DNA from 4 places in the Glutamicibacter sp. MOO4 genome. Region 3 is predicted to be linked to each of the others. Evidence: riboswitches for the same ligand, from Rfam matches in the RefSeq annotation. Region 3 holds a riboswitch; each other region holds the start of a gene.

What was found. Region 3 has a riboswitch for S-adenosylmethionine ahead of AC1Z3F_RS15275 (O-acetylhomoserine aminocarboxypropyltransferase/cysteine synthase family protein). Riboswitches for the same ligand answer to the same signal wherever they lie in the genome.
Region 1: linked by a shared signal. The riboswitch ahead of AC1Z3F_RS00875 (O-acetylhomoserine aminocarboxypropyltransferase/cysteine synthase family protein) and the one ahead of AC1Z3F_RS15275 (O-acetylhomoserine aminocarboxypropyltransferase/cysteine synthase family protein) in region 3 are both predicted to bind S-adenosylmethionine.
Region 2: linked by a shared signal. The riboswitch ahead of AC1Z3F_RS01725 (bifunctional o-acetylhomoserine/o-acetylserine sulfhydrylase) and the one ahead of AC1Z3F_RS15275 (O-acetylhomoserine aminocarboxypropyltransferase/cysteine synthase family protein) in region 3 are both predicted to bind S-adenosylmethionine.
Region 4: linked by a shared signal. The riboswitch ahead of AC1Z3F_RS11180 (OsmC family protein) and the one ahead of AC1Z3F_RS15275 (O-acetylhomoserine aminocarboxypropyltransferase/cysteine synthase family protein) in region 3 are both predicted to bind S-adenosylmethionine.

Annotation. Positions count from the first base shown of each region.
Region 1 is NZ_CM167800.1:188,709-191,951, forward strand. Features, by position in the region: gene AC1Z3F_RS00865 (putative oxygenase MesX) at 1-400, opposite strand, end outside; gene AC1Z3F_RS00870 (LysR family transcriptional regulator) at 522-1,463, shown strand; SAM riboswitch class I at 1,688-1,778, shown strand; gene AC1Z3F_RS00875 (O-acetylhomoserine aminocarboxypropyltransferase/cysteine synthase family protein) at 1,888-3,189, shown strand; gene AC1Z3F_RS00880 (cystathionine gamma-synthase) at 3,189-3,243, shown strand, end outside.
Region 2 is NZ_CM167800.1:375,058-378,300, reverse strand. Features, by position in the region: gene metX (homoserine O-acetyltransferase MetX) at 1-147, opposite strand, end outside; gene AC1Z3F_RS01725 (bifunctional o-acetylhomoserine/o-acetylserine sulfhydrylase) at 150-1,493, opposite strand; SAM riboswitch class IV at 1,597-1,717, opposite strand; gene AC1Z3F_RS01720 (VOC family protein) at 1,890-2,534, shown strand; gene AC1Z3F_RS01715 (CPBP family intramembrane glutamic endopeptidase) at 2,605-3,243, opposite strand, start outside.
Region 3 is NZ_CM167800.1:3,261,646-3,264,888, forward strand. Features, by position in the region: gene AC1Z3F_RS15270 (CoA-binding protein) at 1-287, opposite strand, end outside; gene AC1Z3F_RS15275 (O-acetylhomoserine aminocarboxypropyltransferase/cysteine synthase family protein) at 287-1,660, opposite strand; SAM riboswitch class I at 1,779-1,873, opposite strand; gene AC1Z3F_RS15280 (histidine phosphatase family protein) at 1,985-2,545, shown strand; gene AC1Z3F_RS15285 (RNA polymerase sigma factor) at 2,641-3,138, shown strand; gene AC1Z3F_RS15290 (methylated-DNA--[protein]-cysteine S-methyltransferase) at 3,135-3,243, shown strand, end outside.
Region 4 is NZ_CM167800.1:2,385,339-2,388,581, forward strand. Features, by position in the region: gene AC1Z3F_RS11175 (DEAD/DEAH box helicase) at 1-1,406, opposite strand, end outside; SAM riboswitch class IV at 1,545-1,665, shown strand; gene AC1Z3F_RS11180 (OsmC family protein) at 1,699-2,253, shown strand; gene AC1Z3F_RS11185 (L-idonate 5-dehydrogenase) at 2,328-3,243, opposite strand, start outside.

The sequences.
Region 1 (3,243 bases), 430 kb from region 3:
TGGCCGCCGGAAGCACCACACTGAAGTCATAATCACGGACGTAAGAAGAGAAATTATTGCCCACCATGCCATGGCTACGGGTACCGGTGAGGCGGTCGACAACGATGGTGTCTAGAACTTCAAGAAGCGGAAAATCCTGCTCTTCATTCTCGGCGGCAAAATGCACGTTGGCCGAGATGATTTCCAGTTCGAGCTCATAACGATCTCCGGCAGGATTGTCCCAGTGAGCCAGCGAATTGAAGCGACGGTTGATCATCGTCAGGGCGTTGCGCAGGTTCTGTTGGCGATTCTCACCACGGGCCAGATTTGCGAAGTTTGTGGTCACTCGCGAGGTGGCACAGGGAGTGTAATTCTCGTCGAATTTGGTGGTGCTAATGCTGAAAGTGAACTCGTCTGCCATGGCGGCCAATCTTGTGATGAGGGCCTGGGCAGGCCGAAAGTAAGTCGATGCGTCCATCATGCAGGGTCTTCATTGATATCAGGTAACTCGATATAACTATGGATTCATATAGACTCAATCTATGGTTCAGGGAACAAGCGGTTTAACACTCCAACAGCTTCGCTACTTCACCGCGGTCGCTACCGAGGGCTCCATCTCCGGTGCCGCCGACTTAATTTACGTCGCACAGCCCAGCATGTCCGCAGCGATGAAAGAGCTCGAAGCACGAGTGGGACGCACCCTGCTGGTCCGCTCGGCAAGGGGAGTGACGCTCACCCCCGAGGGGGCAGAATTCCTGGGTTATGCACGCCAGGTCCTAGAGCAGGTGGAGCTTCTTGAGCATCGCTACCTCGGCCGGCCTTCGGCGCGGCGCTTGCTTGGTGTCTCCACGCAGCACTACTCGTTTTCGGTTGACGCCTTTGTGCGCATGGTTCAGGCCAGCGGCGCAGAGGAGTACCAATTTTCGCTCCGGGAGACCCGCACCGAGGAAATCATCGAGGACGTACGCACCCTACGCAGCGACATTGGGATCTTGTACCGCAACGACTTCAACCGCAAAGTGATCGACAAGCTGCTGCGCGAATCCAGGCTTGTCTTCCATCCGCTGTTCCTGGCCGATCCGCATATTTTTATTTCACGCAGCAACCCGCTGGCCTCGCGTGCACAGGTGACGCTTGAAGACCTCGAGGACCTGCCGCGGCTTACCTTCGACCAGGGTGCAAACAACTCCTTCTACTTTTCCGAAGAGGTGCTCTCCACCCGTTCAAGCCAACGCGAAATTCAAGTCTCGGACCGCGCCACGATCTTTAACCTCATGATCGGCTTGGGCGGGTACACCATCTCCACCGGCATCATCAGCGACGAGCTTGATCCCTCCATCGTTGCCATCCCGCTGTCCATCGACGAGCGAATCGAGATCGGTTGGATCGACCACGCCGGGATCCCGCTCACCGATCAAGCGCAACTTTATTTGGAAGAAGTGCGTGCGGTGGTCGCCAGCTTTGACGTTGAGGTGCTGGGCTAAAACCGTAACAGTGTGTCATCTCTAGCCTTCGAGTCGTCACACTAGCAGGGCAAAACTGCTAGATTCCGCGGATTATGCTCAAAGTGGCGCGTCATAAACAGGTCGTAAACCCCGTGTCATCATGACAACTTGGCGACATATGAAGCGTGGCGACCTTGTATGAAGCCGTGAGCCCGATGCCGCTTGCGCCGCCCGGGGCAGATATCGAACCATGGAAGAACAACAAACCATCAAGAGCGACTAAGAGATCTGGCTCGAAGACGTCGCAGCAACCATCGGGAAACCGAAAGGTGCTAATGCCAGGGACGATGGAGCAGTTCCGAACGCTTTTAAGCGCACTGTGCCTCGTACCAAGTCAGTGTTCGGGCTTTGGTACGGGTTACATCTTTCGGTGCACTCCCTCGCTAGGAAACGAGAAGGAGCTATGAGCCAAGGAACCGACGCTGTCCACGCAGGGTATCGACCAAGCGGAGATTTCCGCCCGATGCTGCCACCACTACATAACTCCGCAGCGTACCAATTTGAATCCCATGCTGAAGCGATCGAAAAGTTCGCTTTGCGCCAGTCCGGGTTCACCTACTCACGCACCGGTAACCCCACCGTTTCAATCCTCGAACAGCGTGTAGCCGCGCTGGAAGGTGGAGCTCAAGCGGTGGCCACCGCCTCGGGACAGGCAGCTGTTTCACTGTCCCTGTTGGCGCTGACCCAGGGACCTAAGCACATTGTGGCGTCTTCCTCGTTATACGGTGGCACGGTGGACCTACTGACCGACTCCTTCGCCGACTTTGGCATCCGCGTCAGCTTTGTTGACCAAGCCGATCCGGCAGCCTGGGCCGGGGCCATCGAGGATGAGACCCGCGCGTTTTTCCTAGAGTCCGTGTCCAACCCGCTGTGCACGGTGGCCGATCTTCCCGCCATTTCGGCGATCGCCCACGAGCACAACATCCCGGTGGTCGTGGATAACACCCTGGCCACCCCGTTGAACTTCCGTCCGCTGGATTTTGGCGCGGATATTGTGGTCCACTCGGCTACCAAGGGTCTGGCCGGCCATGGCTCGGTACTAGGCGGCGTGGTGGTGGATTCGGGAAAGTTCGACTTCTCCGATCCGCTGCGTTGGCCACAGATTGCCGCCCCACGAGTGAGGTTGAACAATACTTCCTTGCTCGAACGCCACGGCTCTGCTGCCTATGCGATGCTGGTGCGTTCCAAGTTCCTGCACGATCTAGGTCCGGCATTAGCTCCGGCCAGCGCCCAAGGCATTTTGGCCGGCATCGAAACTTTGCCGGTGCGTGCAGCGCATGTACAGCGCAGCGTGAGCACCCTGATCCAAGAGCTCTCCGGCCACCCGGGCATCGCGGCCATCCACCACCCGTCGCTGTCCAGCCACCCGAGCCACACCTTGGCCCAACAGCTCACTCCCAAGGGCACCGGCTGCGTGCTGGCCATCGAGCTGGCGCACCCGTCGCTGGTTTCCCCGGTAATTGATGGGCTAGAACTGATCAGCTTGGCCGCGAATGTGGGGGATACCCGCACGATGATTTCACACCCGGCCACCATGACCCATTGCCGGCTCTCGGCCGATCAGTTGGCCGACGCTGGCCTGAACGCCTCCACCCTGCGCCTTTCGGTCGGGCTTGAAGATCCTGTGGATCTGCTCGCGGACCTGAACCGTGCGCTTGATAATGCACTAAACCGGGCCCTGGCCCCACAAACTCAAGGAGCATGATGACTGGCTTCAACACTCAGGCCGTACACGCAGGCCAGGAAAAAGACCCACACA
Region 2 (3,243 bases), 620 kb from region 3:
CAGCTTGCCCCACGTTTCGTAGGCGAGTTCTACCTGTGGCAGGTAGCCGCCAAACTCAAAGTGGTACTCCCCCACAGCGCTACGGCGCGTCATGCCGTCTTGGCCGTGGGCGAGCGGTGTTTCTTCGTTGGTTGCAATGGATGCCATACCTAGAGCGTTTCCTGCAATTCCTTATTCTCAAGGGCTGCCACAGCGTTAAAGCCCAACTGGAGATCGGCCAAAATGTCCTTGATATTTTCTAGTCCGACGCTCAAGCGCACCAAGCCGGGGCTTACGCCCGCGGCAAGCTGATCGGCCTCGGAGAGCTGAGCGTGGGTGGTGGACGCCGGGTGGATGGCCAGCGAGCGCACATCGCCGATGTTGGCCACATGGGAGTGCAGCTCAAGGGCGTTTACAAAGGCTTGGCCTGCCGGCGCACCGCCAGAAAGCTCAAAGGCGAGCACCGATCCGGCGCCGTGCTGGCTGTACTTCTTGGCGCGCTCAAACCATGGTGAGGAGGCTAGGCCCGCATAGGCGACCTGCTGCACTTCATCACGGGCTTCGAGCCAGTTGGCCACTTCCCGCGCGTTTTCACCGTGGCGCTCAACGCGCAGGGACAGGGTTTCTAGCCCCTGGGCGATCAAGAACGCGTTAAAAGGTGACAGCGCCGAACCCAAATCGCGCAAGAGCTGGACTCGCGCCTTGAGGATGTAGGCCAGGTTGGCGCCGAGGATGCCGTTCACGCCAAGATCGCGAGCAAAAACCAGGCCGTTGTAGGACTCGTCCGGGGTATTAAAGCCCGGGAAGCGCTGCGGGTCCTTGGCAAAGTCGAAGTTGCCCGAGTCCACAATCACCCCGGCGATCGCGTTGCCGTGACCGCCCAGGAATTTGGTGGCCGAGTGGATGACGATGTCAGCCCCAAATTCGATCGGGCGGATCAGGTACGGAGTGGCCAGGGTGTTATCCACCAGCAGCGGCACTCCATTTTCATGGGCGATCTTGGCGATTTCTTCGATGTCCAGCACGTCTTGGCGTGGGTTGGAAATGGTTTCGCCGAAGAACGCCTTGGTGTTTGGGCGCACCGCGTCGCGCCAATCCTGCAGGTTATCCGGGTCGGCCACAAAGCTGACCTCGATGCCCAGGCGCTTAAGCGTGTGCTTGAGCAGGTTCTGGGTTCCGCCGTACAAACTTGGGCTGGCCACCAGGTGATCGCCGGACTCGGCGAGGTTCAGGATGGCCAAGGTGGTCGCGGCCTGTCCGGAGGACAGCAACAGCGCACCCACGCCGCCTTCTAGATCGGCGATGCGAGTTTCTACTGCGTCGGTGGTGGGGTTGCCGATGCGGGTGTAGATCGGTTCCAGTTCCTGCAGCGCAAAACGGGCTGCGGCACTTTCTGCGTTTGGGAAGACGAAGGAAGTGGTCTGGAAGATCGGTAACGCCCGGGCACCGGTGGTTGGATCTGGGGTCTGCCCGGAGTGGATCTGACGGGTTTCAAATGACCAGTTATTGCTCATGGTTTCCTCCAAAAATAGTTCTGTGACTTTTGGGGTAGACCACTGAGAAGACACCGACAGGAAGATCCTTGTCAGGGTAGCTTCGTCAAGGCACTTCCAGGGTTACCCGCGCTTGTCCTTAGCAGCTTTTTGCTCTTAAGGGCCAGGTCTTCACCCGGGGCACCCCACCGCGGTTGGAGGGTTGCCGCCCAGTAAGCCGGGGCTTGTTACTGGGACTCATGACCTACTTCCAGTGTGCCCGAAAACCGAAGATTTTTGCAATGTGAGAGCGCAAAATGGGTAGCAATCGGTCATATTTCGCGCCAGGCGCGATTTGGGTGCAGAGAATTCGATCACCGATAAAAAATTAGGCTTGCCTAAGTAGAGACTGTCATCACATGTTGTCATGATGGGCACATGATGAGGTTAGATCACGTAAGTTATGCCTGCGGCCCAGATGGGCTGTTGCCAACCGCGCAGAGAATCTCCGAGGCCTTGGGTTTGGAGTTCGTTAAGGGAGGCGTGCATCCGCGCTTCGGAACACGTAATGTCATCTTCCCGTTGAAGCATGGTCAGTATCTGGAAGTGGTTGAAGTGCTCAACCACCCCGCCAGCGACAAGGCCCCTTTTGGCCAAGCGGTACGAGCGCGTTCAGAGCTCGGCGGCGGCTGGATGGGCTGGTGCGTTTCGGTGGACGATCTGTCCAGCGCCGAAGACCGGTTGGGTCGCAAGTCGGTTCCAGGCAACCGCAAGTTCCCCGATGGTCGCGAGCTGACCTGGCAGCAGATCGGCATTAAGGGTTTGATCGCCGACCCGCAGTGCCCGTACCTGATTTCCTGGGACGAAGAAGCCAAGGATCTGCACCCTTCCAAGGCACTTGAACCGAGCGGCGCGATCAGCGAGATCACCATTGCCGGCTCGCGTGATCGTGTGCTGGAATGGTTGGGGCAACCTGAAAACGTGCATCTTGGCCCGGTGGTTATGGACTACGAGGCACCCAACGGTACCCCGGGAATCATGACGGTGACCTTCGAGACCGAAAACGGTCCGGTTGTGCTGTAGCAACGTTTTTCAAAGGTAGGCGGGGACAATGGCGTCCCCACCTACCTCTTTTTATGTGCTGTTTTTTCGGCTAGCTACCGATCCCGATCGCCGGACCGATCAGGGCATAACCAACAAAGCCGATGGCATCAAGTAAGAAGTGCGCGATCACCAGTGGCATCACTCGACCGTACTTTTGATAAACCCAGCCGAACACCACACCCATGAGCATATTGCCGATCATCGGCCCCACTCCTTGGTACAGGTGGTAACTGCCGCGGATCGCTGCCGAGCCGATGATCGTGGTCCACAATCCTAGGTTCAGCTTCTTTGCGTAGGTGAACAGGAAGCCGAGCATGAGCACTTCTTCCAGAACCGCATGGCGCACCGCCGAGAGTAACAACACCGGTACGCTCCACCAGTAGTCCCCTAGGTTGGCCGCCGAGATCGCGGTGGTGATCCCCAGTGCTCGGCCGGCTGCATAAACGCCTAGGGTGCCAAGCCCCATGGCTAGGAACAGGCCGGCTCCAAAGAGCGCATCCTTGCCCTGGGTGCGTAGGTCAAAACCGATCTCCCGAACCCCTCGCCCGGTGCTGCGCTTCATCAGGTAGAGGGCCAGCAGCACCGGTACCAAGGCAAAGAGGATATCGAGTAGCTGGTAGGAGAAGTCAAAAAATTCTCGGCTGCTCAGTTGGTTGTTCAGCGACGTGGTCTGTTCGCGCAACGGTCC
Region 3 (3,243 bases):
AAAACTGACGGCATGTCATCGTGCTTGCGGAAGACCTCCACCAGATCTGGAGTCTCTGGCAGATCTGCCAGCGACTTGTAGACCGGCTGGCCCAGGATCTCATCGAGTACCGGGTTGATGAAGTACACCTTGTACTTAGACGAAGAAAGTAAATAGGTCGCCACGAAGTAGCTGGCCCGTGAAGGCTTATTGGATGCGCCAACAATGGCAACGGTCTTGGTATCGCGCAGGATGGTCAGGCGCTGCGCAGCTCCCGGACCTTCCCAGGTGCGTTCGGTGGTGCTCATTAGTTAGCTCCCTTCGGTGCTGCGTTAATGGTGCAAGCCGCACCATCATAGGTCGGTTCTGCAAAATCATCGGCGGAAGAAGCGACTGCTTCTTGCGAAGCGGTTAATGCCTGATCCAGATCCCAGAGGATGTCTTCAACATCTTCTAGGCCCACCGATAAACGGATCAGATCTTCAGGAACGCCGGCCGCATTCAATTGCTCTGGGCTCAACTGCTGGTGCGTGGTGGAGGCAGGGTGCAGCACCAAGGTGCGGGCATCGCCGATATTGGCAAGGTGGCTTGCCAGCTGCAAGGCCTCGATGAACTTGGTGCCGGCTTTGCGTCCGCCTTTCACGCCGAAACTGAACACTGAACCCACTCCCATGGGCAACAGTTCCTTGGCGTGAGCAAACTGCGGGTGGGATTCCAGACCGGCGTAGTTCACGTAGGTAACGCGGGGATCTGCTTCGAGCCAAGCAGCAACCTGCTTGGCGTTGGCCAAGTGGTTGTCCATGCGCTGTGGCAAAGTTTCTAGGCCCTGCAAAAGCTGGAAAGCTGACTGGGCCGGCAGTGCCGGGCCGAAGTCGCGCAGCTGCTCGCTGCGCAGTTTGGTCAGGAACCCGTATTCACCGAAGTTGGCCCACCAGGAAACATTGCCGTAGCTGGCCACCGGTTCGGTCATGGCAGGGAACTTGCCGTTGCCCCAGTCGAACTTTCCGGACTCAATAACAACGCCACCCAGGGTGGTGCCGTGGCCGCCAATGAACTTGGTTGCCGAATGGATGACAATATCGGCACCGTGCTCAAGGGGACGCAGGATGTATGGGGGAGTAAGCGTGGAATCAACTACCAGTGGGATTTGGTGGCGGTGTGCCACTTCGGCCAAGCCCTTCACATCGGCAATGTCACCGGATGGGTTGGCTATCACCTCGGTATATACGGCCTTGGTGTTCTCCTGGATCGCGGCGTCAAAGTCGGCTGGATCATTGGAATCAATGAAGGTGGTGTTAATGCCAAATCGACGCAAGGAAACATCCAGCTGGGTGATGGTGCCACCGTAGAGCTTGGAGGAAGCGACAATGTGGTCGCCAGCTTGGGCGAGAGCTGCGAAGGTGACAAATTCGGCAGCCATGCCAGAACCGGTAGCTACTGCTCCGATGCCACCTTCCAAGGAGGCCATGCGTTCTTCAAAGGCCGCGACGGTTGGGTTGCCAATACGTGAGTAGGTAGTGCCGTACTTCTGCAGCGCAAAAAGGTTCGCTGCATCGTCGGTGTCTTTAAAGACAAATGAAGTGCTTTGGTAAATGGGTACTGCTCGGGCGCCGTGCTCGGCGTCGGGGGTGCCACCGGCGTGCAATGCGCGGGTGCGGAATCCAAATTTATGATCTGCCATGATGGCTTACGACTCCTTGTCGATTGGGTTTTCGCGTTTCACCGCTCAGCGGTGGTGCGATCGAGGCAGGAATCCCGGAATCAATGTCGCTTCTTGTTGTGATTAAACAAGAAAAGCGGCTGCATCGTTTCTGGCGGTAGCACCGTAACCACCGGATGTGGCAGGTTGCTGCGGCTTCATCGAACCAGATCTCTCAGCCGCTCGGGATGGTGTAATAATCTTCGCAACATGACCGATCGTGACCTAACTATGAGTCGTAACGTTGCGTATTAGACGTAATATCGGAGATTCTTCGATATCTATGCACCCCGGTACGCTTGAGTCATGGATACTGCGTTGGCGTTGATCAGACACGGACTGACAGATTGGAATCTGGCGGGACGCCTCCAAGGCCGTACCGACATTCCGCTGAACGACATCGGACGCGAACAAGCCCGCGAAGTTGGACGTGAACTTCAAGGCGCCGGATGGTCACTTTTCCTTGCCTCCCGGTTGGGGCGTGCGCAGGAAACTGCTGCCCTCATTGCCCAGGAAGCGGGAGCGGAAGTAGGCCCACCTGTACCTGAACTAATTGAACGTAGCTTCGGGCCTTTAGAAGGCCGGATCATGGCTGAGGTCAGTGACGAAGAATCGGCAGCAGCCCAGCCTGAGCTGGAACCAATTGAGCAGATCCTACGCCGTGCCATTCCAGCTTTGCTTCACTTAACGGTCAAGTACGCCGGACAGAAGATTGCGGTGGTGAGCCACGGAGCGACAATGCGCGTGATCCGTGATGCACTGACCGGGATTAAGGCACCGTACGGAGTAGAAAACGGTGAACTGATCCACATTGATCTGGATCGGCTCCAGGCCTTAGCCCGCGAACTAGATCTGGTCTCCCTCTAAAGCTGAAAAGTTTTTCCTTTGACCTGCTCACACTTTTGCCGCGCACAACGTTTACATGGTGAAAGCCCTTAAAGGTGCCAATTCTCAGGAGAGCCATGCAAGTGCCGTTTGAGCGGATAGTCCAAGATTATGGGCTGAACGTATTACGTGTTTGCCGTGCCTTGTTGGACGAACACCGTGCCCAGGACGCATGGTCTGAGACATTTTTATCTGCACTGAGCGCCTATCCAAAACTTCCTGAAGAAGCCAATGTTCTAGCGTGGCTGGTGCGTATCGCAAGAAATAAGGCTATTGACGAGCTGCGCAAGAATAAGCCAGAAATTCTCGATGATCTTCAATCCTGGGAACAGGTTGATGATGGCCAGCAATCCGAAGCGCAGCTAGAGAATCTAGTGCTGTGGCAAGAAGTCGGACGGTTGCCGCACAAGCAACGCTTGGTTGTCGCCTACAGGTACTTGGGAGGACTGAACTATGCGCAAATCGCAGACATCCTTTCTGGAACGGAAGCGGCAGCGCGTCGGGCAGGTGCTGATGGGATCAAAAATCTTCGACGAATGCTCGAGGATGACACACTGTGGCAGGAGCAGTCATGACTGATGCAACATCTACTTCCCAAGCGACCAACGAAGAAGCTGCGCTTTTGGGGCAGCTGGGCGGACAACTGATGATTAAGGCCCGTGCTAAAGACTTGATTGATG
Region 4 (3,243 bases), 880 kb from region 3:
CGGTTTTGCGCTTCGATCAATACGTCCGGGTGCTCTTCGAGCAGCGGAAGGGTATAAACCAAGAAGTCGATGGACTGAGAGATGCTCAGGTCTTGATCTTCAAAAATGCCCGAGGAGTTCACCGGTCCCAAGGCAGCGTCGTCTCCAAGCTTGTCCTTGATCGAGGCAAGGATTTCCTTCTCGATGCCACGTTGCCGTGGTGCTTTGGACGGGTACTTCCACGAGTAACACAGTGCGACAACTTCTGGGCTGCTAGATACAGCCAGCCGCAGGACAGGACGAGCGGGGGCAGGAATTTTATAGCTCACGTCGACGCTTTTCAGCGGGGCCAAGTGGCGCATGCGTTCCAGATGTTTTTCCTCAAAACGCGGAACGTCTGCTGCTGGAACGAACTGAACTCCAGAAGCAATAAAAGAGGCAAGTTCTGCTGAAACAGGCTCAGCAAATTCTGCCAGTCCCCAGTCTTTAGCCTTGGCCAACGGCTTAGCCGAGTACACCAAAAATGTCGGTGGATTTCCGACGGGCAGTACATGTGAGTCTTGTGGATCAGGTGCGGAAATGAACCCCTCCATGGTCAACCCGTCTTCACCACGGCGCAGATCTACAAAAGCATTCGCCGGCTCAGGGCTGAAGGTCACAGCGGGCTTGGCGTTGCTACTTCCGTTGATGATCTGCACTCCGGCTGCTTGCAGCGCAACGAAAGCTTCGAGCAAATCTTTGCCCGGCAGATCCATTAGCGAGATCCAGTCTTTGACGTCCCAGACATAACCGTATTTTTGCTTTTCAGCCTGCTCTCGCAGCTGGTCCAGTTCACTTATGGCGCGGCGCTGTTCTTTGGAGAACCGCTTGTCAAAGGCCACAGACTTCCAGCTTACTCCGGTCTGAATCCATGGGCTCTTGGTACCTTGTCGCGCCGGGCGAGCCTGAAGGGTCAGGGCATCATCGCTACCGTAGCGTGGTTCGCTAACGATTTTTAGAATGAGGCCCAGCGGCTCTTGGGCGACGTCCGGTTCATCATCGATGACGGGCAATAGGCGGTTAAGACTACGTTCCCACTGCGGCACCGCTTGACGTTGCCAGTCATGCGGCCGCACCGCACCGTCGGTAACGTACAGAGGCTCATCATCTTCGTTAATGGTTTCAATCAATAACGCGGCGACTTCTTCGCAGCGAGTACTGGTGGGGTGTTTGCTGCAACCACCTTCAAATGAAATCCCTTGCGCTTCAAATCGGAAGGTTGCGTTCACCTGCGCGCCGAGCACCTGTCCGCGCACTTGAGTAAGACCGGCTTCAACGTGGCGTTCAACGTGCGAGACCTTTCCCGACTGATAGTAGAACGCACCAATCTCCAACGTGTCCTGGTCCAGTACCAAGTCCAAGTTTTTGATAGTCAGCTGGTATTCCATATCCGCCAATCGTTGTGTACGCAATAGAGCCGGTTGCTACCCTCCATCCTATCGACGGTTACCGACAGCTTCGTAATGACGAAAAGTTAAGCGAATGCTTTACTCGCAGCGGTACTCAAGGATAAAAATGAATCACTGAATCACGAGTTCCACTCACTACGGCCCTGGCTGAGTGGACGGCAACCCTCTAGCCATTGTGCCGGGTGCCCCAGGTGAAGATTCGACGCATCCTGAGAGTCAAGAAGCGTAAACGATGGCGCACCCTTGCGTCAGAAAAGGGAGAACACCTCTTATGCCTACCGCAACCAAGAAACTTTCCGTGGCCGAAGATCGCTCTGCGCGCTTACAAGAAGCTGGCACTGGATGGGGTGAACGCATTTCGGCAGCCCCACAGAGCGCACAACTCACCTTTAGTGTTCGTGGCGAAGGATTCGACTCTGTAGCCAGTAACATCAGGGCCGGCAAGCACAGCTTTACCGTTGATGAACCAGCTGCACTGGGAGGCAGCGACATCGCGGCCAGCCCGGTGGAATATGCCTTGGCAGCGTTGGTTTCCTGCCAAGTAGTTGTTTACCGTCTGTACGCGGAAAACTTGGGCATCCAAGTAGATGATGTGCAGATCACCGCTGATGGCCAGCTTGATGTTCGTGGCCTGTTTGGCATTGATGAAACAATTCGTCCGGGCTTCTCCTCCGTGGACTTGCAGGTGCACATTGCGGGTCCTGAATCCGCAGAGCGTTATGAAGAACTACGCCAGGCTGTGGATGCTCACTGCCCAGTATTGGACTTGTTCGTCAACCCGGTGCCGGTGACTACCTCGGTGCACGTTGTTGAAGCTAATAATTAGTCTCAGCTGAACCAAAAAACGCACTGCGGTGACCCGAATTTCAGGGCCACCGCAGTGCGTTTTACAGTAATGGATTATTCGCTAAGGAAATCCAGTAGGACCTTGCCCGAGGTGGAAGCATCCTTGGCCGTTTCAAAGGCTTCAAGACTTTGGCCCACTGGGAACTCGTGGGTGACAGCATCCGAGATCCGTAACGACCCGTCGGCCAAGGCAGCAAGAACGTGGTCAATTTCGTCGTTAAAACGGAATGAACCGACGAGTTCTAGTTCACGGGTGATGACAAGCGAGATCAGTGCTGGCTGCTCACCGGTTGGTAGCAGGCCAACCATGACTACTCGTCCACCGCGCGTAGCACCGCGTACTGCCGAGGCCAGACCACGGTAGTTGCCACTAGCCTCGATCACCACGTCGGCATTAACCTTGGCGATGGACTCTTGATCATCCGCCCGCAGGGTTGAGGTCGCACCGAGCTTTGTTGCGATCTGAAGTGGCTTGTCATGCATGTCCACCGCAATGATTTCTGCGGCTCCGGCGCGCTTGAGCACGGCGACTGCCAAAGCTCCAATGGGGCCGGCACCGATGACCAGTGCGCGCTTTCCAGCAACATCTCCCGCACGTGAAACTGCATGCCAGGCCACTGCTGCTGGTTCCGCCAACGCGGCATCACGTAGTGAAAGGGACTCGGGTAGAGCGCGCAACATCCGAGCAGGTAGGTTGACCTCGCGGGCGAACGCACCTTCGGTGTGTGGATAGCGGGCTGCAGATCCTAAATAGGTGCAGCCTGGAGACAGGTTGGGACGTTCGGTTGGATAAGGTTCTCCAGTTTCGCCGGGAGTTGCCGGATGCACGGCGACTTTGGTGCCGGCGGCTGGCCCAGTGCCATCGGCGGCCGTCTGCAGGACGGTGCCAACAATCTCGTGGCCTAAGACCATAGGTGCTTTAAGAATGGATTCACCGGCAGCACCATGGCTCCAGTAATGCAGGTCTGAT